Regions from separate parts of the Bradyrhizobium sp. 27S5 genome, predicted to be linked through region 3. Evidence: predicted binding sites of a transcription regulator. Region 3 holds the regulator's gene; each other region holds the start of a gene.
The links. Region 3 encodes LexA, which represses DNA repair genes until DNA is damaged. Its sites were predicted from a motif close to TGTTCNNNNTGTGTTCNG; they were not measured.
Positions count from the first base shown of each region.

Region 1: the regulator LexA is predicted to act here: its motif matches at 4,156-4,173, upstream of WDM24_RS10195 (PA0069 family radical SAM protein).
Region 2: the regulator LexA is predicted to act here: its motif matches at 4,835-4,852, upstream of WDM24_RS13250 (DNA repair protein).
Region 4: the regulator LexA is predicted to act here: its motif matches at 4,784-4,801, upstream of WDM24_RS19625 (single-stranded DNA-binding protein).

Region 1 covers NZ_CP147714.1:2,151,286-2,158,617, reverse strand. Annotated here, with positions in the region: gene WDM24_RS10210 (glycosyltransferase family 39 protein) at 1-1,217, opposite strand, end outside; gene WDM24_RS10205 (ribonuclease HII) at 1,474-2,229, opposite strand; gene WDM24_RS10200 (VOC family protein) at 2,308-2,763, opposite strand; gene WDM24_RS10195 (PA0069 family radical SAM protein) at 2,974-4,134, opposite strand; gene WDM24_RS10190 (glycosyl transferase) at 4,298-4,867, shown strand; gene WDM24_RS10185 (helix-turn-helix domain-containing GNAT family N-acetyltransferase) at 4,959-5,900, shown strand; gene moaB (molybdenum cofactor biosynthesis protein B) at 6,008-6,571, opposite strand; gene ypfJ (KPN_02809 family neutral zinc metallopeptidase) at 6,714-7,332, opposite strand, start outside.
Region 2 covers NZ_CP147714.1:2,839,793-2,847,124, forward strand. Annotated here, with positions in the region: gene WDM24_RS13235 (LysR family transcriptional regulator) at 91-999, shown strand; gene WDM24_RS13240 (inorganic phosphate transporter) at 1,122-2,750, opposite strand; gene WDM24_RS13245 (UdgX family uracil-DNA binding protein) at 3,204-4,667, opposite strand; gene WDM24_RS13250 (DNA repair protein) at 4,925-5,719, shown strand; gene WDM24_RS13255 (DNA polymerase Y family protein) at 5,610-7,332, shown strand, end outside.
Region 3 covers NZ_CP147714.1:4,703,572-4,710,903, reverse strand. Annotated here, with positions in the region: gene WDM24_RS22050 (SPW repeat protein) at 1-40, shown strand, start outside; gene WDM24_RS22045 (MFS transporter) at 375-1,703, opposite strand; gene WDM24_RS22040 (ComEC/Rec2 family competence protein) at 2,137-4,422, shown strand; gene WDM24_RS22035 (hypothetical protein) at 4,519-4,746, opposite strand; gene WDM24_RS22030 (hypothetical protein) at 4,909-5,337, opposite strand; gene lexA (transcriptional repressor LexA) at 5,680-6,384, opposite strand; gene glp (gephyrin-like molybdotransferase Glp) at 6,617-7,332, opposite strand, start outside.
Region 4 covers NZ_CP147714.1:4,246,473-4,253,804, reverse strand. Annotated here, with positions in the region: gene WDM24_RS19640 (hypothetical protein) at 1-124, shown strand, start outside; gene gyrA (DNA gyrase subunit A) at 535-3,261, opposite strand; gene WDM24_RS19630 (DUF2306 domain-containing protein) at 3,473-3,871, opposite strand; gene WDM24_RS19625 (single-stranded DNA-binding protein) at 4,124-4,609, opposite strand; gene WDM24_RS19620 (outer membrane protein) at 5,064-5,807, shown strand; partial or broken gene WDM24_RS19615 (outer membrane protein) at 6,125-6,780, shown strand; gene uvrA (excinuclease ABC subunit UvrA) at 7,026-7,332, shown strand, end outside.

The DNA.
Region 1 (7,332 bases), 2.6 Mb from region 3:
ACCGCGCGCAGGCGCTGGTTGGTGCGGCGCTCATAGCTGTCGTCGAAGAAGCGGCCCATCGCGGCTGCCGGCAGCGAGGTCGGCACCTCGGTGGTGCTGGTCCAGGGCAGGAACAGCGCCGCCGCCAGCGCCACGGCCGCCGGCGCCGCGACCGCGAACGCCCAGACCGAGCGCAACAGCCGTTGCCGCCTGAGCGGAATGAGATCACCGGTCGCGACGACGACGGCGAGCCCCGACATCAGCAGCGCGACGCCGGCGCCGCCGAAGGCGCGATCGAGATCGAACAGGCCTGAGACGAAGCTGCCCGCAATCGCCGGCGCGAAGGCGAAGAAATAGACGAACTGCTGCGCCAGCGGACTGACCGACGGACGATAGATGATCGGCGCGTCCTCGGCCTCGCGGGCGAACCAGCGCGAATTGAGGATCGCCAGCAGTGCGATTGCGGCGGTCGCCACGATCAGCCCGCCGAGCACGACGCCCCAGTGCAGCGCGCGCGCCTTGACATCGGCGAGCGCGGGCAAGGCCGGCAGCGCCAGCACGTCGGCGCGGATCAGCCAGATCAGATAAGGCAGCGCCAGCACGATGATGACCAGCACCGCATAGAGCGGATCGACCGCCTTGAGCGCGCGCCGCCCGCGCTCGGTTGCAAGGGCGAAGCCGATCACGAGCAGGATCATGCCGAGGGCCGCCGGCGTCGTCAGCAGCAACAGGCCGCAATCGATCGACCAGGCGAACCAGGCGGCACGCCGGTTCTGGCCGATCAGCTGCCAGGAGTGCAGCAGCAGCAGCGCCCAGAGCGGACGCGCCAGGATCAGCGGGCCGAACTCGACGCTCGGCGAGGAGAACACCACGACCGTCATCGACAGCAGCACCGCCAGCACGCCCTGCGGGCCACCGACGATGGCACGCGCCAGCTGGTAGAACGCGATGAAGGTGGCGATCTCGCAGGCCTGCGCCAGGAGATAGACGCCGAACACATGATTGCCGGCGGCACGGAAGGCGATGTCGGCGAGCCAGAACGCCAGCGGCGGCCCCATGTCGGTGCCGACCTGATATTCGCGGCCGAAGGCGAGGATGGCGGCGAGATTGCCGGGCGGGCTGCCGTAGAAGATCAGCGGCAGCAACAGCCAGATCGCGGCCTGCACCAGCACCACCACCCAGACCACGAGGCGCGGCCGGGCGCGAATCAGTTCGACAACCAGGGAGGTAAACCGCATGAAACGCCTGAAATGCCCCAGCCACCCGTCAGCGGCGCCATCTGATCCCGGTGGTTTTGATAACGGGCGGCGGCGGTGGAGGCAACCGGCGTTGGTGGGCCAGCGCTGCAAAGTCAAACTCAGGTGTCATGCCCCGCGAAGGCGGGGCATCCAGTACGCCGCGGCGGTTGGGCTCAAGCACAGCTGCCTCTGGAATACTGGATCGCCCGGTCGAGCCGGGCGATGACAGCGTTGGGTGGGTTGGCGCAGTCGCGCGCTAAGCAGCAGCTGACGCGGCTTCGCTTGTCGCGTCCACTGTGAACAGGTCGGGCTCGGCCGGGACCGGAAAATGCTTCAGCCGCGCGGCGACGACGGGGGCGAAGAAGCTGCGGTGATGGGTGGTGGGCCCGAGCCGGTCCAGCGCCTCGAGGTGCTCGGGCACGCCATAGCCCTTGTGCTGCTCGAACCCGTAGCCGGGGCAGTCCAGCGCCAGCGCACACATCAGGCGGTCGCGCGTCACCTTGGCGATGATCGAGGCCGCCGCGATCGAGGCCACGATGCCGTCGCCGCCGATCACGGCGTCGCACTCGCAGGGCGTGGCGAGCTTGTCGCGACCGTCGACGAAGACGTGTTTTGGCATTTCCGGCAGCGCATGCACCGCGCGCGCAAGCGCCCACAGCGAGGCGCGCAGGATGTTGTCGCGGTCGATTCGCGCCGGCGACGCCACCGCGACTGAGAACGCGGCGGTGGCGCAAATCTCCTCGAACAGTTCCTCGCGCCGCTCGGCGGTCAGCCGCTTCGAATCGTCGAGGCCTTTTGGAACGCGATCGGGGTCCAACACCACGGCGGCGGCGACGACGGGACCTGCCAGCGGACCGCGCCCGGCCTCGTCGCAGCCGGCGACCGGCCAGACACCGCGCTTGATCAGCGTCCGCTCGCGCCGGAAGCTCGGCCGCGTCACGATGCGCTTCTCCGGCTTGGCTGACTTGGCCGGCGCCTTCTTCGACGTGCTCTTGGATTTGTCCCGAATCATGCGGGGATGGTGATCAAGCCAGCCCCGCGGCGCAACCGGGAACCTGGCGCCCTTCCCCGCAATTCAATCCGGCCGGCTTTAGTCGGGAATCGACACGCGCCTGTTATCGAGCACCTCAAACCCCGGCGCGCGCACCACTTCCCAGGCATGGCCGTCGGGATCGGCGAAATAGCCGCAGTAGCCGCCATAGCTGGTGGGCTGCGCGGGGTTCAGCAATTTGCCGCCCTTCGACAGCGCGAACGCCATCACACAATCGACCTCGGCATCGTCGTTGCAGTTCCAGGCGATCGCAACGCCGCGGAACGCTGAAGGCCGCGGCTGATCGGGCAGCCCGGCATCGGCGGCGAGCAGATGCCACGGGAACAGCCCGAGCACAGTGCCGCCGGTGTCAAAGAAGGCGACCTCCTCGCCGGTCACGCGCATCTTCCTGGTGAAGCCGAGCGATTCATAGAAGGCGATGCTGGCGCGCATGTCGCTGACGCCAAGCGTGAGGACGGTGAAGCGTGGGGTCGGGGCGGCGGGCGCGTTACTCATGTTTACCTTTCCCGTCATTGCGAGGAGCGAAGCGACGAAGCAATCCATCGCTCCGCATATGCAGAAAGATGGATTGCTTCGCTTCGCTCGCAATGACGCCCTTGGTTACTTCTTCGTAGCCCGGATGGAGCGTAGCGCAATCTGGTAAAGTTTGGCCGCGGACGAAGCGTCCCGGATTGCGCTGCGCTTCATCCGGGCTACGGACCTCATCTAGAACAAGCTCAACTGCTCGCCGTTGCGCTTCGGCTTGGCAAAATGATCGGTGGTCAGCTTGGTGCGCCGCTTGTTGAGGCCGAGCTTTTCGCAGGCGATCTCGAAGCGACGGCCGATCATCCAGGCCATCGGGCCGGTGCCCTTCATCCGCGTGCCCCATTGCGAGTCGTAATCGCGGCCGCCGCGCATGTCGCGGATCAGCGTGAAGACGTGGCGGTAGCGGTCGGGATAGTTCGCCATCAGCCATTCGCGAAAGAGATCGCGGACCTCGAGCGGCAGCCGCAGCAGCACGTAGCTCGCCTCCTTGGCGCCGGCATGCACGGCGGCATCGAGGATGCGCTCGATCTCGGAATCGTTCAGCGCCGGGATCACGGGCGCGACCATCACAGTGGTCGGGATGCCGGCGTCGGCAAGCCGCTTGATCGCTTCGAGCCGCTTCGGCGGCGTCGACGCGCGCGGCTCCATGGTGCGGGCGAGTTTTGGGTCGAGCGTCGTCACCGACAGCGCGACCTTGGCGAGATTGCGCTTGGCCATCCGCGCCAGAATATCGATGTCGCGGGTCACCAGCGCCGACTTGGTGACGATGCCGACCGGATGGCCGGCGCGTTCCAGCACCTCGAGAATGCCGCGCATGATTTTCCGCTCGCGCTCGATCGGTTGATAGGGATCGGTGTTGGTGCCGATCGCGATCATCCGCGCCTCGTAGTCCGGCGCCGCGAGCTCCTTCTCGAGCAGCGCGGGCGCGTCCGGCTTGGCGAACAGCTTGGATTCGAAGTCCAGCCCCGGCGAGAGGCCGAGATAGGCGTGGGTCGGCCGCGCGAAGCAATAGACACAACCATGCTCGCAGCCGCGATAGGGATTGATCGAGCGGTCGAAGCCGATGTCGGGCGAGTCGTTGCGGGTGATCACCTTGCGCGAGGTGTCGAGCGCCACGCTGGTCTGGAACGGCGGCAGGTCGTCGAGGCTCTGCCAGCCGTCGTCGAAGGCTGTCCGCGCCTCGGCCTCGTAGCGACCGCTCGCATTGGACTGTGCGCCGCGGCCGCGCCGCCGCTCGCGCTCGATCGCGACCTCAGGAAAAGGGGTGGGTGCACCCGCCGGGTTATCGGAGGGCGCCGTTACCGGCGGGTGCTTGAGGGCATGAGAGGATGCTCGGCTCATGCTGTGAAGCTAACACAGCCTGAGAACAAATCAAGAACATCACCTGAGAAAATCCACAAACTGATGGCGTAAAATTCTGCAGGCGAACAGGCTGCTTTGAATATGACAAGGTGATAACACGGCCGGAGTTTTTCAACCGCTTGGGCCACCGAAGCCTCAAATCATGCTGAGCGTGATCATTCCAACCGACGGCGTCGAGCGCACCGCGGTCGCGACATTGGCGGCGCTGGTGCCCGGCGCAGCCGCCGGCGTCATCCGCGAGGTGCTGCTGGTCGACCGCACCAACAGCGATGTGATGGAGCGGGTTGCCGACATTGCGGGCTGCGGTTTCCTGCGGTTTGAAGGCACGCGCGCCGCGGCACTTGCCGCCGGTGCAAAGCAGGCGCGCTCGCCGTGGCTGATGTTCCTGCATCCGGGCGCGGTGCTCGACGCCGGCTGGATCGAGGAGACCACCCAGTTCATCCAGATGGTGGCGGCAAGCGGCAAGGACCGCGCCGGCATCTTCCGCTACGCCCGCGCGCCCTACACCGACCCCGGCCTGCGCGACGGCATCAAATTCGTCGCCCGGATGATCGTGGGCCCTTCGGCCGAACAGGGCCTTCTGATCGCGCGCGACCATTACGAGCGGATCGGCGGCTACCGGCCGGACGCCCGACGCTCCGAGGCACGGTTGCTGCGCCGGCTCGGCCGCTCCTCCCGCACCATGCTGCGCAGCCGGATCATGGTGGCGTAGGGTTTCCGACCCGCGGTGAGCTTCGAGATGCCCTGACCGGCCGTGCAAATCGGCCTTGCCATTTATTTGATTCCATCAAATAATATGTTTGATGAAATCAAATTCCCATGACACGACCCTCGAGAGCCAGGTCGCCGCGATCCGCGGCTTCAGCCGGTTCTACACCCGCAAGCTCGGCATCATCGAGCCGAAGCTGCTGCACTCCCCGTTCACGCTGCAGGAAGCGCGGATCATCTACGAGCTCGCGCATCGCGAGAACTGCACCGCGACCGATCTGGTGCGCGAGCTCGACCTCGATGCCGGCTTCGTCAGCCGCACGCTGGCTGCGCTGCAGCGCCGCCAGATCGTGACGCGCAAGCCGTCGAAGGCCGACAAGCGCGTCAATGAGGTGGCGCTGACCGCCAAGGGCCGCACTGCTGCCGCGGACCTCGACCGCCGCTCGCGCAACGAGGTCGGGGCGCTGCTGAAGCAGATCGACGGCGACCGCCGCGCCGCCGTGGTGCGCGCGATGGGCACGATCGAGCAGTCGCTGGAGCCGCCGGCCGAAAAGCCGGCCGGCTTCCTGCTGCGCAGCCATCGCGTCGGCGACATCGGCTGGGTGATCTCGCGACAGGGACGCGCCTACGCGGAGGAATATGGCTGGGACATCAGCTACGAGGCATTGGTAGCCGAGATCTGTGCGCAATTCCTGCGATCGTTCGATCCGGCTCGCGAGCATTGCTGGATCGCGGAGGTCGACGGCGAGCCGGTCGGCTCGGTCTTCCTGGTCAACGGCGGCGACGGCCTCGCCAAGCTGCGGCTGCTGCTGGTGGAGGAGAAAGCGCGCGGGCTCGGCGTCGGCGGCGCGCTGGTCGAGCAATGCATCCGCTCTGCACGTGAGATGGGCTACACAAGGATGACGCTGTGGACCCAGAGCATCCTGCTCGCCGCGCGCAGCATCTACGTCCGCGCCGGCTTCCAGCGGGTGAAGGAAGAGAAGCACCACAGCTTTGGCGTCGACCTGGTCGGCGAGACCTGGGAGCTGGATTTGTGACCCCGTCATTCCGGGGCATCGCGTCAGCGATGAACCCGGAATCTCGAAGATGCGGCGCGAGATTCCGGGTTCGCGCTTCGCGCGCCCTGGAATGACGAGGAGATTCGCTACGCGCTCGCCCCCTTCGCCTTCGGACGGCGCAGATGTTCGTCCAGCCGCGGCATGATCTCGACGAAATTGCAGGGCCGCGTGCGGTAGTCGAGCTGTGCGGACAGAATGCCGTCCCAGCCGTCGCGGCAGGCGCCGGGCGAGCCGGGCAAGCAGAAGATGAAGGTCGCGCCGGCCACGCCGGCGGTGGCGCGGCTCTGGATCGTCGAGGCGCCGATCTTGGCGTGGCTCAGCATGTGGAAGGCGATCGAAAAACCGTCCATCCGCTTCTCGAACAGCGGCTCGACCGCCTCAGGCGTCACGTCGCGGCCGGTGAAGCCGGTGCCGCCGGTGGTGATGACGGCATCGACGCCGTCATCCGCGATCCAGCGCCGGATCACCGCCCTGATCGCTTCGACATCGTCGGTGACGATCTCGCGTGCCGCGAGCTTGTGGCCGGCCGCGGTCAACCGATCGGCGAGCGTGGTGCCCGACTTGTCATCCGCCAGCGTGCGGCTGTCGGAAATCGTCAGCACCGCGATGTTGAGCGGGATGAATGATTTGGATTCGTCGATTGAGGACATGTCGATCACCTTCGTGTCCCGGACGCGGTGCAGCATCAGCGCTGCACCGCAGAGCCGGAACCCATCTTGCTTTGCGGCAGGCCCCGGAACAGCAGCGCAGCATTTCATGCTGCACAGCATCCGGGGCACGAGAGCATCAAGGCTACCCGCCGCCAAACGTGTTGCAGGCCTGCACGGTGCCCTGCTGGTAGCCGGTCATGAACCATTGCTTGCGCTGCGCGGCGGAGCCGTGGGTGAAGGAGTCAGGCACCACCCTGCCCGTCGCCTGCCGTTGCAGCGTGTCGTCGCCGATCGCATTCGCGGTGGTCAGCGCGGCGTCGATGTCGCCGGCTTCAAGGAAGCCCGGCCGCTTCTTCTCCTCGCGATTGACCCAGACGCCGGCGAGACAATCGGCCTGCAACTCGACCTTGACCTGCAACGCGTTGGCCTCGGCCTTGCTGCCGGCCTGCTGCTGCAGCCGGTTCACGCGCGGGATAATGCCGAGCAGGTTCTGGATGTGGTGGCCGGCCTCATGCGCGATGATATAGGCCGCGGTGAACTTGCAGGCGTTGCCCGAGCAGCCGCGGAAGCGGGTCTCGACCTCGCGGAAGAAGCCGGTGTCGAGGAAGATGGTCTTGTCCGGCGGGCAGTAGAACGGCCCCATCGCCGACTGCGCCATGCCGCAGCGGCCGCCATTGGTGGCGTTGCGGAACAGCACGATCTTCGGACCGGTGTAGGTCTGGCCCGAGGCCTGGAAGATCTCGCTCCAGCGATCGTCGATT
Region 2 (7,332 bases), 1.9 Mb from region 3:
ATCGCTCAATTCGATGGGGCCGATCTGCTACATCGAAATCTCGCATGACCTTGTGATAGGCTGGGCCGCCAGCAATGGGGGAGGTGCAGCGTGGCGGTCAATTCCTCGATCGATCCGATCGACATCGGGACCTTGCGGACGCTGGTGCTGGTGTACGACCTGCAATCGTTCTCGGCGGCAGCCAAGCGGCTCGACGTCAACCAGTCCACGATCAGCTATGCGATCGAGCGGCTGCGCGGCGCGCTCCGTGACCCGCTGTTCGTCCGCAACGGCAATGGCGTGACCGCCACGGAGCGCTGCGCGGCACTGGTCGGCTGGGCGCGAGACATGATCGGCGAGATCGACGGGCTCGCCGCACCGGCGGAATTCGATCCGGCGACGGCGCGGGGCAGCGTGACGATCTCCTGCAACTATCACGAACGCCAGACCCTGATCCCGCAATTCACTGCGCGGCTGCGGGCCGGCGCGCCGCAGGTTCGTCTTGTCTTGCTCGACGCCGCCGGCCACGGCGACGTCCATCTCAAGCAGAACCAATGCGACATCGTGCTCGGTCCGGTCGGCATCGTCGGCGACAACTTCTTTAGACGCCACATCCTCACCGATCACTATGTCTGCGTGATGGATCCGGCCCATCCGCTGGCGCGCGGCCGGGTCGCGCTGTCGGCCTATGCGAAGGCCGAGCATGTCTTCATCACCCACAGCGGCGAGTGGCAGCCGCTTTATCTCGAGGCGCTGAGGGCGAAGCAGATCGAGATCGAGCCGGTGGTCAGCCTTCCGAACCACGACAGTCTGGAGCGCATCATCGCCGGCACAAGACTGGTCGCGACCATCCCGCATCATCTGGCGCGGGCGATGCGCGGCGGCCTGCATGTCGGTGCGCTGCCGTTCCGCGTGCCGGTCTCGATCGACATGTACTGGAGTGCCAGGACGGCCAAATCCGGCCTGCACAAATGGGCGCGCGGCCTGCTCGCCGAGGAAGCCCGGGCTTATGCTGCTTGAGCCGCAGTCTTTGAAGACGGCCGTCGCGAAACGTCCTCCATCACGCAGCAAGGCCCGTGCTGGCGGCGCGGGCCTTGCGTGTTTCTTGCGTGTCTTGCGAGAGCCGCCGCGGCTCCCGCGGGTCAGAACACCCGCGAGAAGATCACGTAGAGGCACCCCGACAGCAGGATCGCGGCGGGGAGCGTCAGCACCCAGGCCATCACCATGTTTCTGATGGTGGCGACCTGGAGGCCGGAGCCGTTGGCCGCCATCGCGCCGGCGACGCCTGACGACAGCACGTGTGTGGTCGAGACCGGCAGGCCGAACATGTCGGCGGCGCCGATGGTGGCGGCGGCAACGAGTTCGGCCGATGCGCCCTGTGCGTAGGTGAGATGGGTCTTGCCGATCTTCTCGCCGACCGTGATGACGATGCGCTTCCAGCCGATCATGGTGCCGAGGCCGAGCGCGATCGCGACCGCAACCTTCACCCAGGTTGGGATGAACTTGGTGGCGCTGTCGAGCGAGGCCTTGTAGGCGTTCAGGGTGGCGACCTCTTCCTTGCTGAGGTCGTTTTCCTTGTCCTTCATCAGGAAGCGGATCGCCTCCGAGGTCAGGTACATGTCGTTACGGGTGTTGCCGACGACTTCCGCCGGCACCTTGTTCAGCGAACCGTACTTCTGCACCTGGTCGCCGACGTCCTTCACCAGCACCGACAGCGAGGGATAGGTGCCTTCGCTGATGTGGTGCGACGAGACGTATTGGGTCACCGCCGGGCGGGGATCGCCGATGATGCTGTGGCCGGCGCCCTTGGCCGCGACCACCTTGGAGGCGGCCTCCGAGGTCTTCTGGAACTGGGCCACCTGGCTCTCCGGCAGCGCGCGGTTCAGCGCGTAGGCGGTCGGCACGGTACCGATCAGGATCAGCATGATCAGGCCCATGCCCTTCTGGCCGTCGTTCGAGCCGTGGGCGAAGCTGACGCCGGTGCAGGTCAGGATCAGCAGGCCGCGGATCCAGAGCGGGGGCGCCTTGTTGCCTTCCGGCGCGGCGTAGAGCGCCGGGTTCCTGACGATCACCTTCAGCAGCAGCAGCAGCAGGGCGGCGCAGATAAAGCCGACCAGCGGAGACAGCAGAAGCGCGTAGCCGATCTCGGTGGCCTTGCCCCAATCCACGCCCGAGGTGCCGTCACGGCCGCGCAACAGCGCGTTGGCGACGCCGACGCCGATGATCGAGCCGATCAGCGTATGCGAGGAGGAGGCGGGCAGACCGAAATACCAGGTGCCGAGATTCCACAGGATCGCGGCGATCAACAGCGCGAACACCATGGCAAAGCCGGCGCTGGAGCCAACCTGCAGGATCAATTCCACCGGCAGCAGCGAGACGATGCCGAACGCCACCGCGCCGGTCGAGGTCAAGACGCCGAGGAAGTTGAACAGGCCGGACCACATCACCGCAGCTTCCGCCGGCAGCGAGTGGGTGTAGATCACGGTGGCCACCGCGTTGGCGGTGTCGTGGAAGCCATTCACGAACTCGAAGCCGAGCGCGATCAACAACGCGACCAGCAGCAGCAAGTAGGGCAGGTAGGAGGTGACCCTGGTGCCGGTGGCGTCGACGTCCGAATAGATGCTGTAGGCAACGTACAAAAGTCCCGCGGCAAGGATGCCGAAGAAGATGATCATCGTGAGCGGGTTAAAACCCTTGTCGAGATTGGGCCGCGACGCCGGCTGTATCGGCGCTCCATCGGCCAGCGATGAATTGAGTGTAATGTCGGTCATTCTGACGCCCCTCGTAGTTGGAGGGGCATTTTTGACTGATGGAGTTGAAGGTTAGATGACAAGCTCAACGTTGTTTTGCGCAGCGCAAGCAGGTGCTTGAATCCGCGTCATGCGTCATGTGCTGAATCTTGCTGCTTCTCCTTGAAATCGTTTGAACAGTCCCGCGAATACGGACACGACGGGACTGGCGCGGGTGGTGGATATCGCACGATCATTCGTGCGCATCGTCGGTCCAGGACGGCTGTTTCGGGAGTGAGGATGGAGGTGGCGCGCCGCACGATCGGGGCTAGCAAACCGCGCAGCGCGCCCGCCTCAGGGTACGTCATGGCGTGAACATGACGCCCGATGCCCGTAGACACGTGAGGGTATCACGGATCAATTCAAGGTTGTAGGGATTTATCAGCGTTTTGAACAATTTCACGTTGAAGTGTGATCCTGCAGTTCCCCCGGAACTCAAGCCGCGTGGGCTGAATTGCGCAGCTGATTTGCGGCGATTTTCAGATCGTCGATAAAGCGTTGATATTCCAGCGCCTTGGCTTTCTCGTCGGGCAGCCGCAACAGATAGGACGGGTGTACGGTGACCAGCACCCTGGTTCCGTCATGCTCGATCAGCTGGCCGCGGTTCCTGTGGATAGGTGTGATCTTGCCGAGCACGCTCTGCGCGGCCGTGGCGCCGAGCGCCACCACGAGCTCCGGCTTGATGGCGGCGAGCTCGCGCTCATACCACTGCCGGCAGGCGCGGATCTCCGGTGTGCCCGGCTTCTGGTGCAGCCGGATCTTGCCGCGCGGCACGAACTTGAAGTGTTTCACCGCATTGGTGATGTAGACCTTGGCGCGCGCGATGCCGGCTTCCTCAAGCGCGCGATCGAGCATCTGCCCGGCGGGACCGACGAAGGGATGGCCGGCGAGATCTTCCTTGTCGCCGGGCTGCTCCCCGACCAGCATCAGCGTCGCGCCTTGCGGCCCTTCGCCGAACACGGTTTGTGTTGCGTCCTTCCACAGCGGGCAGGCGCGGCAAGCGGCGGCCTCGTCGCGCAAGGCTGCGATCGCGTCACGAGTTTGCTTGTCCTGAGTTTGCTTGTCTTGGGTATGCATGTCGCGAGCTTGCTTGCGGGGCATCGGCATATCCTGCCGCTGCTGCGGCTCGGCGGCCTTGCGTGCGATGAAGGGGCCGCTGGTCATGCGCATGGCGTCTTCGATCAGAGGTTTAATGATCGAGTCCTCGGGCAGGTTCCTCCAATAGGCCTGCGGCATCTCCATCACTTTCAGCCGCGCGGGATTGAAGCGGCCGTTGTCATGCCGCCGCCAGACCTCCTCGAGCCGGTCCTCGCTCGGCACCTCGGATTTGGCAACGCCCGGCGTGATCGAGATCGCGTGCCCGTCCCAATGTGCGCAGGCGTCGGGGGTCAGGATCGACCACGGCATGTCGGCGAAGCGGCCGGCGAAGAACGGTGCGGCGTGCTCGACGATGCGATGCTCCGGCTCGAACCAGGCGACGTAATGCGCCTTCTGCTCGCGGCCGATCTCGCGGAAGCGCAGATGCGCGTGCATCCTGTCGATATCGCGATAGACCGCGCGCGCCATCGCGTGGACCTCGGCGACGTCGGGATCATCAGTCGCGCTGAGCAGATCATGATGGCTGCGCAGCCGCCACAGCAGGCGATAGAGCAGGACGAAGCGCGTGTCATTGCGATGCAGGATCGCGGTCCTTGCCAGCTCGACGAATTTCGCTGTGACGTTGAACTGCGCCTGCGGCGTATCAGGCAATTCATTCACGCAGGATGCCGAAAACAGTTCGTCGTCGCTGCGCACCGTCCACGTGACGTCCGACGGCTTCACGTCATTCAGCACCAATCGCCGCGCGGCCTTGCGCCAGCCTTCGAAATCGGTGTCGTTGTCGAGCACGATGATACGCATGCGATTGCTCCGTTTCCGTCACGCCGCCATTTTCCGGGCCGTCGCGCCGGACGCCGCGGGCGAACCGGCGGCGTACAGTTCGGCCGCTCCTGAATCCCATTGATTCCGCTCATGAATCACGGAACTCACCAATCCGATTGACTCCGCCGGCCCTGTTAGCTTTATATTAGAACATACCATGAACAAATGAGCCAGTCCCTGGTTCTCTGTTCGGATCAGTGACGGCCTCAAATTTTGGTTGGGAAGGAGCGGCGCATATGAACGGCGCACGCACGGGTACGCTTGCGTCTCTGCGCGGCAGCATCGCGCGCATCGAGGCGCCATCGGAGGCGGCGATGCCGAACCGCATCGCGCTTGGACACGCCAGCGCGGACGCGATGCTGCGCGGCGGGCTTGCGGCGGCAACGCTGCACGAGGTGTTCGCGGCCGGCCATCAAGGCGGGGCGGCGACCGGCTTCATCGCGGGGCTTGCCGGACGGCTGTCTGCGCGCAAGCCGCTGGTCTGGGTGCGGCAGGATTTTTCCGATCGCGAAAACGGCGCGCTGTCGATGCGCGGGCTTGCCGAACTCGGCCTCGATCCGCGCCTGCTGGTCACGGTGCGCGCCGCCGATGTCGACAACGGCCTGCGCACCGCGGCCGACGCGCTCGCCTGCGATGCGCTCGGCGCCGTGGTGCTCGAGGTCTGGGGCCATGCGCGCCAGCTCGATCTCGTCGCCAGCCGCAAATTGACCCTGGCCGCGCAGGCCTCCGGCGTCACCGCGCTGGTGCTGCGGATCGCGGCGACGGCGATCCCCTCGACCGCGGAGACGCGCTGGATCGTGCGCGCGGCGCATTCGCCGCCCGGCAATGCCGCAAGCGTCTGGGGCGCGCCGCGCTTCGACGCCGAACTCGTGCGCAATCGTCATGGCCCGGTCGGGCGATGGATCATGGAATGGAAATGTGATGAGTGCCAATTCAGTGAACCGTCGGCGTATCCTCAGCCTGTGGCTGCCACGTCTGCCCATCGACCGCATCAAGCGCAAGCTCGCGCAGAACATCGTCTCGCAAGCTGATGCGCGGGACATTCGGCAGGTGGTAGGGCTCCCTCTCCCGCTTGCGGGGGAGGGTTGGGGTGGGGGTCTCGCCACGAGTCCCGCTGAGGAGAGAGCCCCCACCCGGATCGCATCTAACGATGCGATCCGGCCTCCCCCGCAAGCGGGAGAGGCGAAGAAAGAATCTCGCTTTCCGCAGCAATCGACTGAGGCCCCCAGCGTCGTCGTCGCAAAGGACCACAACGCGATCCTGCTGCACGCGATCGACGAGGCGGCGGTGCGCGCCGGGCTGTCGATCGGGCTGCCGCTCGCCAATGCGCGGGCGATCTGTCCGGAGCTCACGGTCTACGACGCCGATCCCGCCGCCGATCTGAAGACGCTGAACGACATCGCCGACTGGTGCGACCGCTTCACGCCGCTGGTCGCGCTCGATCCGCCTTACGGACTGTTTCTCGACATCACCGGCTGCGCGCATCTGTTCGGCGGCGAGCGCGCGCTGCTGCAGATCGTGACCAATGCGCTGAGCCGGCGCGGCTTTGCCGTCAGCGCTGCGATATCAGGCACCTCGACCGCGGCGCGCACGCTGACGCGTTACACTTCCGGGCAGATCGTCGCCAGCGGCGCGGAAGCAGAGGCGGTCGGCCCGCTGCCGGTGTCGGCGCTCGGCGCCGATCCTGCCGTGACCACCGGCCTGCGCCGCGCGGGCTTGAAGACCATCGGCGATGTCGCCTCGCGCGCCCCGCATGAAATCTCGGCGCGGTTCGGCGCCGCCTTCACCACCCTGCTCAGCCACGCGCTCGGGCAGGGCGATGCCCCGATCAGCCCGCGCAAGCCGCTGCCCGATTACATCGTCGAGAAGCGTTTCCCCGAACCGGTCTCCACCGACACCGTGATCGCGCTGACGTTACAAAGCCTCGCCAAGATGCTGATGACGGCGATGGACAAGCAGGGCAAGGGCGCCCGGCAGCTGGAGGCGAGCTTCTTCCGCACCGACGGCGCGGTGCGCGCGATCATGGTCGAGACCGGGCGTCCGGTGACGCGGCCCGAGATGATCGACCGCCTGTTCCGCGAGCGGCTCGATGCGCTCAATGATCCCCTTGATCCCGGCTTCGGCTTCGATCTCATCCGCCTTGCCGCCGGGCGTACCGAGATCGTGGTGCAGCAACAGCGCGATCTCGACACGTCAGTGCACGACAATGACGAGCTCTCGGCGCTGATCGACCGCATCGCCGCCCGCATCGGGGGAAAGCGCGTCGTCGTGCATCTGCCGCTGGAGAGCCACATCCCGGAGCGCGCTGCGCTCGCGCTGCCGGCGCAGCATCATCTGACTGCTGCCAGCGCCGCCGCCTGGCCGGAACGCGTCGCCGGCGAGCCGCCGCTGCGTCCCCTGCGGCTGTTCGATCGGCCCGAGCCGATCAAGGTGCCGTTCGCGAGCGTGCCCGACGGTCCGCCGCATCAATTCACCTGGCGGCGCGCGCAGCACGACGTGGTGCGGGTCGAGGGCCCCGAGCGCATCGCGATGGAATGGTGGAAGCAGGACGGCGCATCGCTGACCCGCGATTACTTCCGCGTCGAGGACGCCGAGGGCCAGCGCTTCTGGATCTTCCGCGACGGTCTCTATGAGAGCGAGCTGC
Region 3 (7,332 bases):
CACCTGGTGGCACGATCGCTGGCATCACCGAGTTGGCTGAGCGGAAGCCGACTGAAACGTTGGCCTGACCGCTACTGGCGGCCGGGGAGGTTGGAATTGCGTGGAGCATATCCCCTCCGGGCCGCGTCGACGTAACACGGATGCAGGCTCTGCAGAGAAATCACGCCAGAGACGGCGAGTACGGGACGATTCAGAACTATCGTCCGCACTTGCTGGAAGGCGGCCATAACTTTTGCTGCAGGGGTAGAGGGTTTTCGAGCGAAATGGATACCGGTTCGCGTAAAGAAAACGCGTCAAAAACAAGATTCTAGAGCCCCGTTCCGATTCCATCGGAACGGGAAATGCTCTAGTCGCCCCTCAGCAGGGTCGCTCCGTCACGACGCGACTCTCTCCTCGATCTGCTCCCAAATTCTGGTCTTGCGTGTCTCCGGCATGATGAAGAGGGCGATCACGAAGCACACCGCGGGAACGACAATCGGGTAGATCAGCGCGTAGCCGATGCTGCCGGTCGCTGCGAAGGCAGCTGATGTGATGAACGGCACCAATCCGCCGCCCCAACCATTGCCGATATGATACGGCACCGAGACCGAGGTGTACCTGATCCTCGCCGGGAAGAACTCCGCCAGGAACGCGCCGACCGGCCCGTACACCATCCCGACGTAGCAGACGAGGATGAAGATGATGAAGACGGCGACCGGATAGTTGATGTGCCCCGGCTGCGTGACCATGCCGAGCCACAGATACAGCGGATAGTAGGTGATCGCGGCAAGCAGCATTCCGCCGAGGATCACGGATTTGCGGCCGATGTGATCCGACAACCAGCCAAAGAAGATCAGGCTCGGCGTTGCGATCAGCAGTGCGGTTCCCACGATGTAGGCCGAGGTAATCGCATCGACCTTGGAGACCTGCTGCAGGAAGTACAGTGCCCAGAATTGACCGCTGTACCAGACCACGCCCTGTCCGATCAGGACGACGATGGCGATCAAGATGTACTTGATGTTGGCGCTGAGGAAAGCTTCCCGCCAGGGATTCCTGGTCATCTGTCCGCGCGCCTTGATCTCCTGGAAAATCGGCGTCTCCTGGAGCTGGAGGCGGATGTAGATGGCGATGGCCACCAGCAGGAACGAGACCAGGAACGGAACGCGCCACGCCCATTCGTCAAAGGCCTGATTGCCGGCCCATGTCCGGGTCAGAACGATCACGGCCAGCGACACCACGATCCCGAGCGTCGGCGAGGTTTGTAGCCAGCCCGTGTAGTAGCCGCGGCTGTCGTCCGGAACATGCTCGGCGACGTAGGTGATGGCGCCACCATATTCGCCGCCCAAGCATAGACCCTGGATCATCCGCAAGCCGAATAGAAGGAATGCGGCCGTCAGGCCGATCGACTCATAAGTTGGGATCAGTCCGATCGCTCCCGTTCCAAGGCCCATTCCGGTCAGCGTAATGAGGAATGTATATTTGCGGCCGACCCGATCGCCCATCCATCCGAACAGGAAGGCCCCCAGCGGACGGATCAGGAATCCCGCAGTGAACAGCGCGATCGTGCTCAGCAGGGCTGCGACGGGGTGGGATTGCTCAAAGAACTTGACCGACAGAACTGCGGCCAGGCTGCCAAAGATATAGAAGTCGTACCATTCAATGATGTTTCCCACTGACGCAGCGACAATCACGCGACGAAAATCGCTAGGTACTTGAATTGTCATGTGCTGCTCCTATCAAATGCAAACGCTACTCCTCGCGTTTTTTCAGCGATTGATCCGCTCGCGGAGTGCGCGTGGTGCGCGGCGTTACAGGCGAGATTTGCGAGTTCGTCCGCAACGCCTGGTCTCAGGGGAGTTGTGAGCCACCTGAGAGGAGCTCCAGCGGCCTTCAGGTGCCGCGAGCTATCACTGCCTTATCCCTGGCTGTCCGGGAGTGAAGGCATCAGGGCAGTTTAATCCCAATGGGATCGGTACCTAATGAGACTTTCGGCTCGATCGGTTTGACGCAGGCGGCAGCTGTGGCCCGGCGCGGGGTAGGCGAGGTGCAGGACGATCCAGGTATCCGGCCTTGCCGGTCCGTATTCTGCATCCGTTCCGCTAGCGGCGAGGTCACAGCTTCCGGTAGTTTCGCGTCCCGGCAGGGATCGCAAGCGGAATGGCGGAGCAGGGCACGACGCCGGGCGGCAAACGCGGCTACGCGGGGACGTGGCCGCCGCGTGCGGCTGCGCCCGTCGGCGGCTATGTCCCGGCGCGCGCCAGCATCTGGCAGCCTTTCATCGAGACGTTGCAGCAATGGGCGCGCGCGGAGGCGGGCGCCGGCCGGCTTTTGCCATGGGTGCCGGTGGCGTTCGGCACCGGCATCGCCTTCTATTTCGCGGCCGAGCACGAGCCGGTGCTGTCGGTCGCGGCCGGCGTCGCAATTGCGCTCTGCCTGCTGGCGCTGTTGCTGCGGCGGCGCCGCGTGTTTCCCGCCATCGTGATGCTGGCTGCGGTCGCGGCGGGCTTTGCGACAGCGACGTGGAAGACGGCGCGAATTGGCCACACGGTGCTGGCGCGGCCGATGTTCTCGGTGGCGCTGACCGGCTTCGTCGAGACGCGCGACATCCGCGAGAAGACCGATCGCTTCGTGCTGCGCGTGGTCTCGATGGAGAGCCCGCGCGACATGACGAAGCTCGAGCGCGTCAGGCTCTCGGTGAAGAAGGGCACCGCGCCCGATGTCGGCAGCTTCGTCGAATTGAAGGCGCGGCTGATGCCGCCGCTCGGGCCGCAGCGTCCGGGCTCCTATGATTTCGGCCGCGACCTCTATTTCCAGAGCATCGGCGCCTCCGGCTTCGTGATGGGCGCGGTCAAGACCAGGGAACCACCGGCAGCCGGCGGCTTGGCGCTGCGCTATGCCGCCTTCATGCAGGGCCTGCGTGACGCCATCGACGCGCGCATCCGCACCACGCTCGACGGCGATCAGCGCGCGATCGCAACCGCGCTGCTGACCGGCCGGCGCGACGCGATCTCGACGCCGGTCAACGATGCGATGTTCATCTCGGGGCTCGGCCATGTGCTGTCGATCTCCGGCTACCACATGGCCGTGGTCGCGGGCGTGGTGTTCTTCGCGGTGCGCGCGCTGCTCGCGCTGTTTCCTGCGCTGACGGCGGGGCATCCGATCAAGAAATGGGCCGCGGCGGCCGCGCTCGTCGCCGCGGCGTTCTATCTCTTGCTGTCGGGGGCGGAGGTCGCAACGCAGCGATCGTTCTTCATGACGGCCGTGGTGCTGATCGCGGTGATGGTCGACCGCCGCGCGATCACCTTCCGCACGCTGGCGGTGGCGGCGCTGATCGTGCTCGCGATCGCGCCGGAGGCGCTGGTGCATCCGAGCTTCCAGATGTCGTTTGCCGCGACGCTCGGGCTGGTGGCGCTGGTGCAGATCGGGCTGCCGAACCTGTTGGCCTCGCCCGACCATTCGGCGACCGCGCGGGTTGCGTTGTGGGGCGGCCGTGAGCTCACGATGCTGATGCTGGCCTCGCTGGTGGCGGGGCTGGCGACGACACCCTACGCCGCGTTCCATTTCCATCGCGTGACGCCCTACGGGCTGCTCGCCAACCTCGCGGCGATGCCGGTGGTGTCGGCGATCGTTATGCCGGCGGGCCTGCTCGGCCTCCTCGCCATGCCGTTCGGCTTTGATGGCGTGTTCTGGGCGATCATGGGCTTTGGCATCGACTGGATGATTTTGGTGACGCAATGGGTCGCCGCGCTGCCTGGCGCGGTCGGGCGGATGGCGGCGTTCGGCATCGGGCCGCTGATCGTCGCAAGCGCGGGCATCATCCTGCTTGGGCTGTTGCGCACGCCGCTGCGCTGGTCCGGCGCGGTGCTGCTGGTGGTGGCCACAGTCTGGGCGCTGAGGGCCCCTCTGCCGGACGTGCTGATTTCTGCCGACGGCCGCAACGTCGCGGTGCGCGGCGGCGACGGGCGGCTGCATCTGATGCATAGCGCGAAGGATGCATTCCTGGTCAAGGAATGGCTGGCGGCGGATGCCGATGCGCGGACCGCCGTCGATGCGTCGCTCGGCGAGGGCGTCTCCTGCGATCCGAGCGGCTGCGTCACCCAGGGCCCGGGCGGCGCCTTCGTCGCGCTGGCGATGCGGCCGGAGGCGCTGGCCGACGATTGCGAGCGGGCGGCGCTGATCGTCACCGCGCGGCCGGCGCCGCAGGGTTGCGCGGCCTCGGTGATCGATGCCGAGCGGCTGCGGAGCCACGGTGCGCTGGTGCTGCGGCGGACCAGCGCCGGCTACGCCATTGACGCGGTGAAGCCCGGCGGCATCGACCGGCCGTGGTCGCCGGCGGTTCCCGGTGACGGTGAGAGCGAGACGGTCCTCCGCACACCCGCCGCCGCGCCGCGGCGCGCAGTCGATGCGACCCCGGCCGAGACCGACCTGCAGGGCGACGACTAGAGTTTTGGTTCTGATTTAATCAGAACCAAAACTCTAGTTTCTTGTTTTCACGCGTTTTCTTCACGCGAACCGGTGTCCACTTCGCTCGAAAACGCTTCAGCCGTTGCCGGGCGAGGGGCCGGTCGGCAGCTCGAACAGGCCGAGATGGTACTCGTCGGAATCGGGGCCGGCGTCGGGCTTCTTGACCAGGGTGAAGACGGCCTCGGGAAACTGCTCCCAGACCTTGAGATCATCGGCCGTCACTGTCAGCCAGCCGAACCGGAACATGTAGCGGCCCGGCTCGGTGACGCGTCCAGCCTTTTGCCATGTGACCTTGTCGACCACTGCGCAGGTTTCCGTGAGTGCACGTCCTCCGTACGCGATGATGCGCCAAGGCGCTCGCCGACGCAAATCTCCTGCTGCGCCCCGGAAGCGGAAATCCGGGGTCGCTCGAAATCGCCTAAGGTCATCCGCCGCCGAATGGCTCATTCCGCGGCGACGATGCGCTCAACCCAAAAACAGCGACGCGAATGCGGAGGGCCGCCGCTCCACAACCTTCGGCTTGTGCTCGACCGGCGGATGCAGTGCCGGCAATTGCAGCACGCTGACGCGCTGTCCCTCGACGAGCTGGGTCACCAGAACGTGGCTGCCGTCGGGGAATTCGACCGCGTCATGATGGCGATCGGGCACGTCGGGCTCGACTTCGTTGAACACGCCGACGCGGAAATTCATCGTCTTGGTCCAGATCCAGCGGCTGTCGTAGCGAACGTTCTCGGCGAAAGCGAGCTCGGTGCCCGGCAGCATGCAGACCGCGACAGTGGGATCGTTCTCCGAAGCAAAGCCGCGGGTCGACGTGCCGCGGAAAGTCGTGGTGATCAGCGTCTCTCCGACAATGGCGGGGCGCGATGCCACGGCGTGCAGACTATAGTCACACATCGGATGGCTCCTCTTTTCGAGGTAGCGACCCGTGCCTCTCCTTGAGGCGCAGGCCTCTACCAGAGTGGACGATAGCAAACGAGTGTCTGCTCGTTTCTGGGCGATTGTACGACTGGCCGTCGAACGCCTCAATCACAAACGCGCTACACTGCGCGAGAGGTATCAGGGCGCATCCTAGGTGGTCCGCACGTCGCACTATCTTCCAAGGAACGATCCGATCTGTTGCTCGTTCCCGGATCGGGATGACTTTTCTTCGAATCGTCATCCCGCTCCATATGTCTGTTCGAGCATGATCTTTTCGGAAAACCGCTCCGCACTTTTCCGGATCATGCTCCGCCGCCGTCAGTATTTGCGATACAGCCCGATCAGCTTGCCCTGGATGCGGACCCGGTTCGGCGGCAGGATGCGCACTTCATAGGCAGTGTTGGCCGGCTCGAGCGCGATCGATGCACCGCGGCGGCGGAAGCGCTTCAGGGTGGCTTCCTCCTCGTCGATCAGCGCCACCACGATGTCGCCGGTGTTGGCGACGTCGTTGCGCTGGATCAGCGCCATGTCGCCGTCGAGGATGCCGGCGTCGACCATGGAATCGCCGCGCACTTCCAGCGCATAGTGCTCGCCGGAGCCGAGCATGTCGGGCGGCACGCTGATGGTGTGGCTGCGGGTCTGCAGCGCCTCGATCGGCGTACCGGCCGCGATCCGGCCCATCACGGGGACGGCGACCGGACGGTTGCCGTCGTCCTCGGCGATCGGCGGCGTGCTGCTGCGCTTGCCGAGGGTGCCTTCGATGACGCTCGGCGTGAAGCCGCGGCGGCCATTGCCGCCGCCGGCCGACAGTTCGGGCAGCTTGATGACCTCGATGGCGCGGGCGCGGTTGGGCAGGCGGCGGATGAAGCCGCGCTCCTCCAGCGCAGTGATCAGGCGGTGGATACCGGACTTCGAGCGCAGGTCGAGCGCATCCTTCATCTCGTCGAAGGAGGGCGGCACGCCGGCCTCCTTCAGACGTTCATTGATGAAACGCAGAAGTTCGAACTGTTTGCGCGTGAGCATCTCGAGCATTCCCCCGGTTGATAGCGTCGTTCGATTCCGAGACTCTTCAGGTGGGGCCTTTCAGACGGGGCCTGATCTCGGGAGCGCAATGCTCCCTGGCGGCTTCCCGATTGTAGACACCAGTACTCGAAACAAATCATGAACGGACACTATATGTTCGATATGTGTTCCGCAACCACTTAATTTCCGGTGAACGCATCAGGCGGCGCGCAATCGGCAGCCCGCGAAAACCTCAGTCGGGCAGTGTGAGGATCTCGCATTCGCTGCCCTTGGCGGCGCCGGGCGCAAACGGCGGACGTACCAGAAGTGCCCGCGCCGCAGCGAGATTCCCGAGCAGCGAACTATCCTGCTGCATCACCGGCGTGGCGATCAGCGCGCCGTCCTGGCGCTCCTCGAGACGCGCGCGCAGATAGTCCTCGCGCTGGTCGTTGGCGGCGAGGTCGCGGCCGAGCAGGGCGGTCGTGCGGACATGATGGATCGTGTTCCGGCCGCTCAAAGCCCGAATCAACGGCACCAGAAACAGGAAGGCGCAGACATAGGACGACACCGGATTGCCGGGCAGGCCGATCACCCGCATGGCCCCGAGCCGGCCGTGCATCATCGGCTTGCCGGGCCGCATCGCGATCCGCCAGAACGCCATCGCGACGCCCTCTGCCTCCAGCGACTGCTTGACCAGATCGTGGTCGCCGACCGAGGCGCCGCCGGTCGTAATCAGGATGTCGGCGCCGGCCTCCCGCGCCCGGCGGATACCGGCCGTGGTCGCGGCCACCGTGTCGGCGGCCACCCCGAGATCGACGGTCTCGGCGCCTTCGGCGCGCGCCAGCGCACGCAGCGCATAGCCGTTGGAATAGACGATCTGGCCGGGGCCGGGCTGGGAGCCCGGCATCACCAGTTCGTCGCCGGTGGCGAGCACCGCGACCTTCGGGCGGCGGCGCACCGCGAGTTCCG
Region 4 (7,332 bases), 460 kb from region 3:
CGGTTGGTACTCCACAAAGGTCAGCGGAACATTCGTGACGGGCCCGCATGACACCGAAGCCGATTGCCTGCGTAAAATCGCCGAGATCGATCCGCCACCGCCGCCGCCGAAGAAGAAGAGATAACCCCTGCTCGACCAAATCGGCCGCACTGGCAGACGGGCCGCCCAGGACGCATATCGGCAAGATGGCCAAACAAAGCCGCGTTCGCCTCCTTGAGGTTACCGTGATTGCGCAGAACGAGCCCACGCGCTGGAAATGGTATATTTCCGAAGGCGGTCTTGAGCTCGTGCACGGCTACGCGACGTCACGCGAAACAGCGCAAAGAGACGGCGATAACGCACTGTTCACAATGCTATCTGCCTCCCAAACGCCCTGAGCGGGTCGCTTTTCGACGAACAGAGAAGCAAGTGCCTCAAGCTCGGCGAAACGACGCACAGGCGCAGCCCGGCCCGCCCAGGCAATCAGGCATGTATCAACCCGCGGCGGGGGCCTGACCTCGAGCCGCATGCAACGAACCACGTTCGAGAACGGCCTTACTCGCCGTTGCCGTTCGCGCCGTTTTCCTCTTCTGGAATATGCTCGACCGAGACCACGTGCTCGTCCTCGGCGGTGTCGAACACGATCACGCCCTGGGTGGAGCGGCCGGCGACGCGGATGTCGGCCACCGGGCAGCGGATCAGCTGGCCCTTGTCGGTGACCAGCATGATCTGGTCGGCGTCCTCGACCGGGAACGACGCCACCAAATTGCCGTTGCGGTTGTTGACGCTCATCGCGACGATGCCTTTGCCGCCGCGGCCGGTGGTGCGGTACTCGTAGGACGAGGTCCGCTTGCCGAAGCCGTTGACGGAGACCGTGAGCACCACCTGCTCGGCCGCCGACAGCTCGGCATAGCGCTCCTGCGACAGCTGGATCGCATTCGCCGCCTCTTCGCCTTCCGCCTCGACCGGCTCCTCGGCCCCAGTCTCGCCGGCCACCGCGCGGCGCATCTTCAAGTACGCCGAGCGCTCGTCCGAGGTCGTCTCGACATGGCGCAGGATCGAGAGCGAGATCAGCTTGTCGGCGTCGGCCAGTGCAATGCCGCGCACGCCCATCGAGGTGCGGCCGGTGAAGACGCGCACATCGGTGACCGGGAAACGGATGCACTGCCCGCCCGCGGCGGTCAGCAGCACGTCGTCACGTTCGGTGCAGATCTGCACGTCGACGATCGCCTCGCCCTCCCCGAGCTTCATGGCAATGATGCCGGAGCGGCGGACATCGACGAAGTCGGACAGCTTGTTGCGGCGAACGGTGCCGCTGGTGGTCGCGAACATCACGTCGAGATTGCCCCAGGAGGATTCATCCTCCGGCAACGGCATGATCGTGGTGATACGCTCGCCCTGCTCCAGCGGCAGGATGTTGATCAGCGCCTTGCCGCGCGCGTTCGGCGCTGCCATCGGCAGCCGCCAGACCTTCTCCTTGTAGACCTGGCCGCGCGAGGAGAAGAACAGCACCGGCGTGTGGGTGGAGGCCACGAACAGGCGCGAGACGAAATCCTCGTCGCGGGTCTGCATGCCGGCGCGGCCCTTGCCGCCGCGGCGCTGCGCCCGGTAGGCCGAGAGCGGCACGCGCTTGACATAGCCGGCGTGCGACACCGTCACGACCATGTCCTCGCGCTGGATCAGGTCCTCGTCCTCGACCTCGCCTTCCTGCTCGATGATCACGGTCTTGCGCGGGGTTGCGAACTGCTGCTTCACCTCGGCCAGTTCGGTCTTGATGATCGCCTGAACGCGGGCGCGAGACCGCAGGATGTCGAGATAGTCGGCGATCTCCGCCGCGAGCTTGTCGAGCTCTTCGGAGATCTCGTCCCGCCCCAGAGCGGTCAGGCGCTGCAGCCGCAGGTCGAGGATGGCCTTGGCCTGCTCCATCGACAGCCGGAGCGTACCGTCGTCATTGATGCGATGCCGGGGATCGTCGATCAGCGTGATCATCGCCTCGACGTCGCGCGCCGGCCAGTCGCGCGACATCAGGGACTCGCGCGCCGTGTTCGGATCGGGCGAGGTTCTGATGACGCGGATCATTTCATCGATATTGGCGACCGCGATCGCAAGGCCGACCAGGATATGGGCGCGGTCGCGCGCCTTGCCGAGCAGGAATTTGGTCCGCCGGGTCACCACCTGCTCGCGGAACGCGACGAAGATGGTGAGCAGGTCCTTCAGATTCATCGTCTGCGGACGACCGGAATCCAGCGCCAGCATGTTGGCGGGGAAGTTCGACTGCAGCGGCGTGAACCGATAGAGCTGGTTGAGCACCACATCGGGCACCGCTTCGCGCTTCAGCTCGATGACGACGCGATAGCCGTCGCGGTCGGACTCGTCGCGCAGATCGCCAATGCCCTCGATCTTCTTCTCTTTCACCAGGTCGGCGATACGCTCGACCATCGTCGCCTTGTTCACCTGATAGGGAATTTCGGTGATGATGATCGCTTCACGGTCCTTGCGGATGGTGTCGATCGCCACCTTGCCGCGCATTACGATCGAGCCGCGGCCGAGGTGATAGGCCGAGCGGATGCCCTGGCGTCCCAGGATGACGCCACCGGTTGGGAAATCCGGTCCCGGAATGATGTTGATGAGCTCGTCGATCGAAAGCGCCGGGTTGTCGATCAGCGCCACACAGGCGTCGACGACCTCGCCGAGATTGTGCGGCGGGATGTTGGTCGCCATGCCGACCGCGATGCCGCCCGCGCCGTTGACCAGAAGGTTCGGGAACCTGGCCGGCAGAACCGACGGCTCCTGCTCGGAATTGTCGTAGTTCGGCTGGAAATCGACGGTTTCCATGTCGATGTCGGCGAGAACGGCGAGCGCCGCCTTCGTCAGCCGTGCCTCGGTATATCGATAGGCCGCAGGCGGATCGCCGTCGACCGAGCCGAAATTGCCCTGTCCGTCGATCAGCGGCACGCGCAGCGAGAAGTCCTGCGCCATCCGGACCATCGCGTCGTAAATCGACTGGTCGCCGTGCGGGTGATATTTACCGATCACGTCGCCGACGACGCGCGCGGATTTTACGTACTTCTTGTCCGGCGTATGTCCCTGCTCATGCATCGAGTAGAGAATGCGCCGGTGCACCGGCTTCAGCCCGTCGCGCGCATCGGGCAGCGCACGCGACACGATCACGCTCATCGCGTAATCGAGGTAGGACTTCTTCATCTCGTCGAGAATGGAAACGGGACGAATATCTGAGGGCACCGGCGGCTCGCCGGGCTTGTCGTCTTCGGGTTCGGACAAAGGGGAAATCCGGTCAGTTCTGCTGGGGAATCATATAGCGTATCGAGGGCCTGATAACCACCCTTACGCGGCTCCGGCAAGCCGTTTTTCCCTTCGTTTTTTCATGCACTTACCGGCGACATTGCAGGTTCCCGGCGGGCCCGCTCTGCGTGGCGAATGCGAGCTGACGAAGACCGGGCGGAACGGCTTCGCAATGCCCTTTTTCGCTCAGTTACTGGCCGAAGATCACGGCATGCATGATCCGCCCGGGCATGAAGGTGAACAGCCCGGCAATGACCAGCGCGCCGAAGAAAATGCCGATCATCGTGAACTTGTGGCGGCGGACATTGTGGCTCCGTGCCGCCGTCACGCCGAGCACCAGCATCGCCAGCGAGAAGATCGACAGCAGGTGGATCGGGCTCCACGGGCCCAGCAGCCGGATCTGGTGGATCCAGAACGAGCTCCCGGCGACGATCAGCATCAGGATCACCCAGATCCAGCCGAGCGTCCGGTGCGGCAGCGTGCCCTTCGGTGCGGCGAGCTGAATCGAGCCGAGCACGAAGGCGGCCATCGCCGCGAAGGCATGGAGCGGGATCGCAGGCGCAGCGTCGAGCAATGGCGCGAGGCTCATGATAGCGGCCCTCGGGTGATGCGCGCGGCCAGGCATCGCTCGCCGCAGGCCGATGTAAATATCATTCACATCAGCCTGTGTCAAAGCACGGGGAACCCCCGAAGGCCTCTTCCGACAATCACGTAATATCAGATTGATACGAGGTTATCCTCATAATCCACACAAAGGACCTCCCTCGCGCGTCGTACCGCCGCCCCGGGAAATGATCTTCACGGGGGTGACGCCTGACAGAATGTGGGAGGCGCGATCCCGTCAGAACGGGATGTCGTCGTCCATATCGCTGTTGCGGCCACCTGCGGCGACTGCACGGCGCGGCGCCGAGCTGACCGGTCCGGCCGAGCCGAAATCGCTGCCGCCATCATCGGAGAAGCTACCGCCTCCGCCGCTGCGCCCGTCGAGCATCGTCAGGTTGGAGTTGAAGCCCTGCAGCACGACCTCGGTCGAGTACTTCTCGACGCCGCTCTGGTCGGTCCATTTGCGGGTCTGCAACTGACCCTCGATGTACACCTTGGCGCCCTTCTTCAGATACTGCTCGGCGACCTTGCAGAGACCTTCGTTGAAGATCACGACGCGGTGCCACTCGGTCTTTTCCTTGCGCTCGCCGGTGCCCTTGTCGCGCCAGGTTTCCGAAGTGGCGATCGACAGATTTGCGATCGGACGGCCGTCCTGCGTCCGCCGGATTTCCGGATCCTTGCCGAGGTTCCCAACCAGGATCACCTTGTTCACGCTTCCCGCCATCGCATCATCTCCACTCAAAAACCGGGCGCCGGACATCGGCCGCCACTCTCAACCTTCGCCACTTACATTGCAGGCGTCGTGGATGACCCTATACGCCGGCGCCGGCCCGACGCCTTTGCCGTCGCGCGGTTATCCACGATTATTGAGATCGAGATATAGCACCGCCGCCGGCATTGTTCCAGTTTTGTTCACCACAACCTGCCGTAGCAGCCGGCGACGGCGTTGGCGCGGCCGCCGGTCACGGGATCAGCGGTCGCCTCGCGGCGATCACTCAGACTAATTGCAATAAAATCAGTATCTTGTTCTGTCGGCACTTCTTCCGCGAGTGTTGCATTTGGGAGACGGCGCTTCCGGTTGAATCAGCGTATAGATTCCAACCATGGCGCGGGCGCTCGCGTCTGAGATCGTGCTTCGGGACCAGTTGGAAGCCGATTTGGGAAGCTGGGGATTGATGATGAAGAAGTTTTTGCTCGCGACCGTTGCTCTGATTGCGTTCGCCGCGCCTGCGGCGGCAGCCGATCTGGCAGCCCGCCCCTACACCAAGGCGCCGCCGATGATCGCCGCCGTCTATGACTGGAGCGGCTTCTATATCGGCGCCAACGGCGGTTGGGGTTCGAGCCACAATTGCTGGGATCAGCTCCCGGGCGGCACTTTCATCGGATCGGATGGTTGCCACGATGCGACGGGCGGCGTCGCCGGTGGCCAGATCGGCTATCGCTGGCAGGCGGGCACCTGGGTGTTCGGCCTCGAAGCGCAGGGCGACTGGGCTGACCTGAAGGGCAGCAACGGCAGCGCGATCTTCCCGGGCCTGTTCACCAACCAGAGCAAGATCGACGCGTTCGGCCTGTTCACCGGCCAGATCGGCTACGCGGTCAACAACGTGCTGCTCTACGCCAAGGGCGGTGCGGCGCTGACCGACAACCGCTTCAGCACCTACTTCACGCCGACCGGCGCGCTCGGCGGCCGCGCCACCGACACCCGCTGGGGTGGCACCATCGGCGCCGGCATCGAAGTCGGCTTCGCGCCGAACTGGACCGCCGGTATCGAATACGACCACCTGTTCATGCAGGACAAAACCTACAACCTCACCACCCCGAATGGCGCGCTGTTCAGCACCATCCGCGACCGCCAGGACGTCGACCTCGTCACCGTCCGCGTGAACTACAAGTGGGGTGGCCCGGTCGTTGCGCGCTACTGATCGCACGCAGCGGATCTGATCCAGACGAAAGGCCGGCGTTGCGCCGGCCTTTTTGTTTGCGCGATCGATTCAAATACTGAGCCGGATACCGTCCGCGCGACGGTTGATTTCCATCGAGCCAGCCTCGTGCCAACTCTCCTATTGGTACGTGCGCACCTCGCGCGCTCGTTTTCCGTGCATTGTGGTTTCCTGGTTACACAACCTCCGCGATCTCTGTGTAGAAACATGTGATCGTCACGCAATGCTGTGACGCTCTCTTCGAATGTTTGAAGTGACCACAAGAAAATGGGCAAGAAAACGGGACTCGGACTTTGAAAATCAGGAATGTTTTGCTGGCATCGGCCGGCATGCTCGCACTGAGCGCTCTTGCACCCGCGATGGCCGCCGACATGGCTGCACGCGCCCCCTACGTGAAGGCTCCGCCGCCGGCCGCGATCTACAACTGGACCGGCTTCTACATCGGCGGCTTCGGTGGCTATGCCAGCGAGGATTCCGGCAATCCGAAGATGGAAGGCGGCTTCGCCGGCGGCACCATCGGCTACAACTGGCAGACCAGCAACATCGTGTACGGCCTCGAGGCCGACGGTGGCTGGGCTGACGTCAGTGCTTCCGCCACCGGATTCGGCATCACCGCGACGAGCAAGACCGACGCGCTCGGCACCGTGCGTGGCCGCCTCGGCTTCGCGACAAGGTGCTGTTCTACGGCACCGGCGGCTACGCCTGGATCGACAACAAGCTCACCCTTAGCGGCTTTGGCCTGACCACCTCGCAGAGCCACTTCCACTCCGGCTGGACCGTCGGCGCGGGCATCGAGGCCTTCATCGCTCCGCAGTGGTCGATCAAGGGCGAGTACCTGTATCGCAGCCTGAGCAGCGAGGACTATTTCGGCGTGCCCTCCGGCGACCTCAACCTGCATAGCGTCCAGTTCGGCGTGAACTATCACTTCGGCGGCCCGATCGTCGCCAAGTACTGAGTGAACGACAGACCGCAAGGTCTCGGAAAGGCCGGCCTCGCGCCGGCCTTTTTTGCGCCTGGGAACCAGCCCTGCTGACGGCTGCTGCCATCAGGCAAACTATCCGTTGATGGAGACGACTCAGCACTGGAAATCTGCCGCCGTTCTTCCTACGTTCCAGTCTTCTCACCCATCGGCGCAAGGTCCCGGCATCACCGGCGATGCGCGCCCAAAAGGCGCCCGATCATGCGCCCGGAATTGTCGCAATGGATGAAGTGCTCAAGGCGAAGCGCCAACAGAACGCCGGCTCCTCATCGCGCGCCATCACGATCCGCGGCGCGCGCGAACACAATCTGAAGAACATCGACGTCGAGATTCCGCGCGACAGACTGGTCGTGTTCACCGGTCTGTCCGGCTCCGGCAAGTCGTCGCTCGCATTCGACACCATCTATGCCGAGGGCCAGCGCCGCTACGTCGAGTCGCTGTCGGCCTATGCGCGCCAGTTCCTCGAGATGATGCAGAAGCCCGACGTCGACCAGATCGACGGCTTATCTCCTGCGATCTCGATCGAGC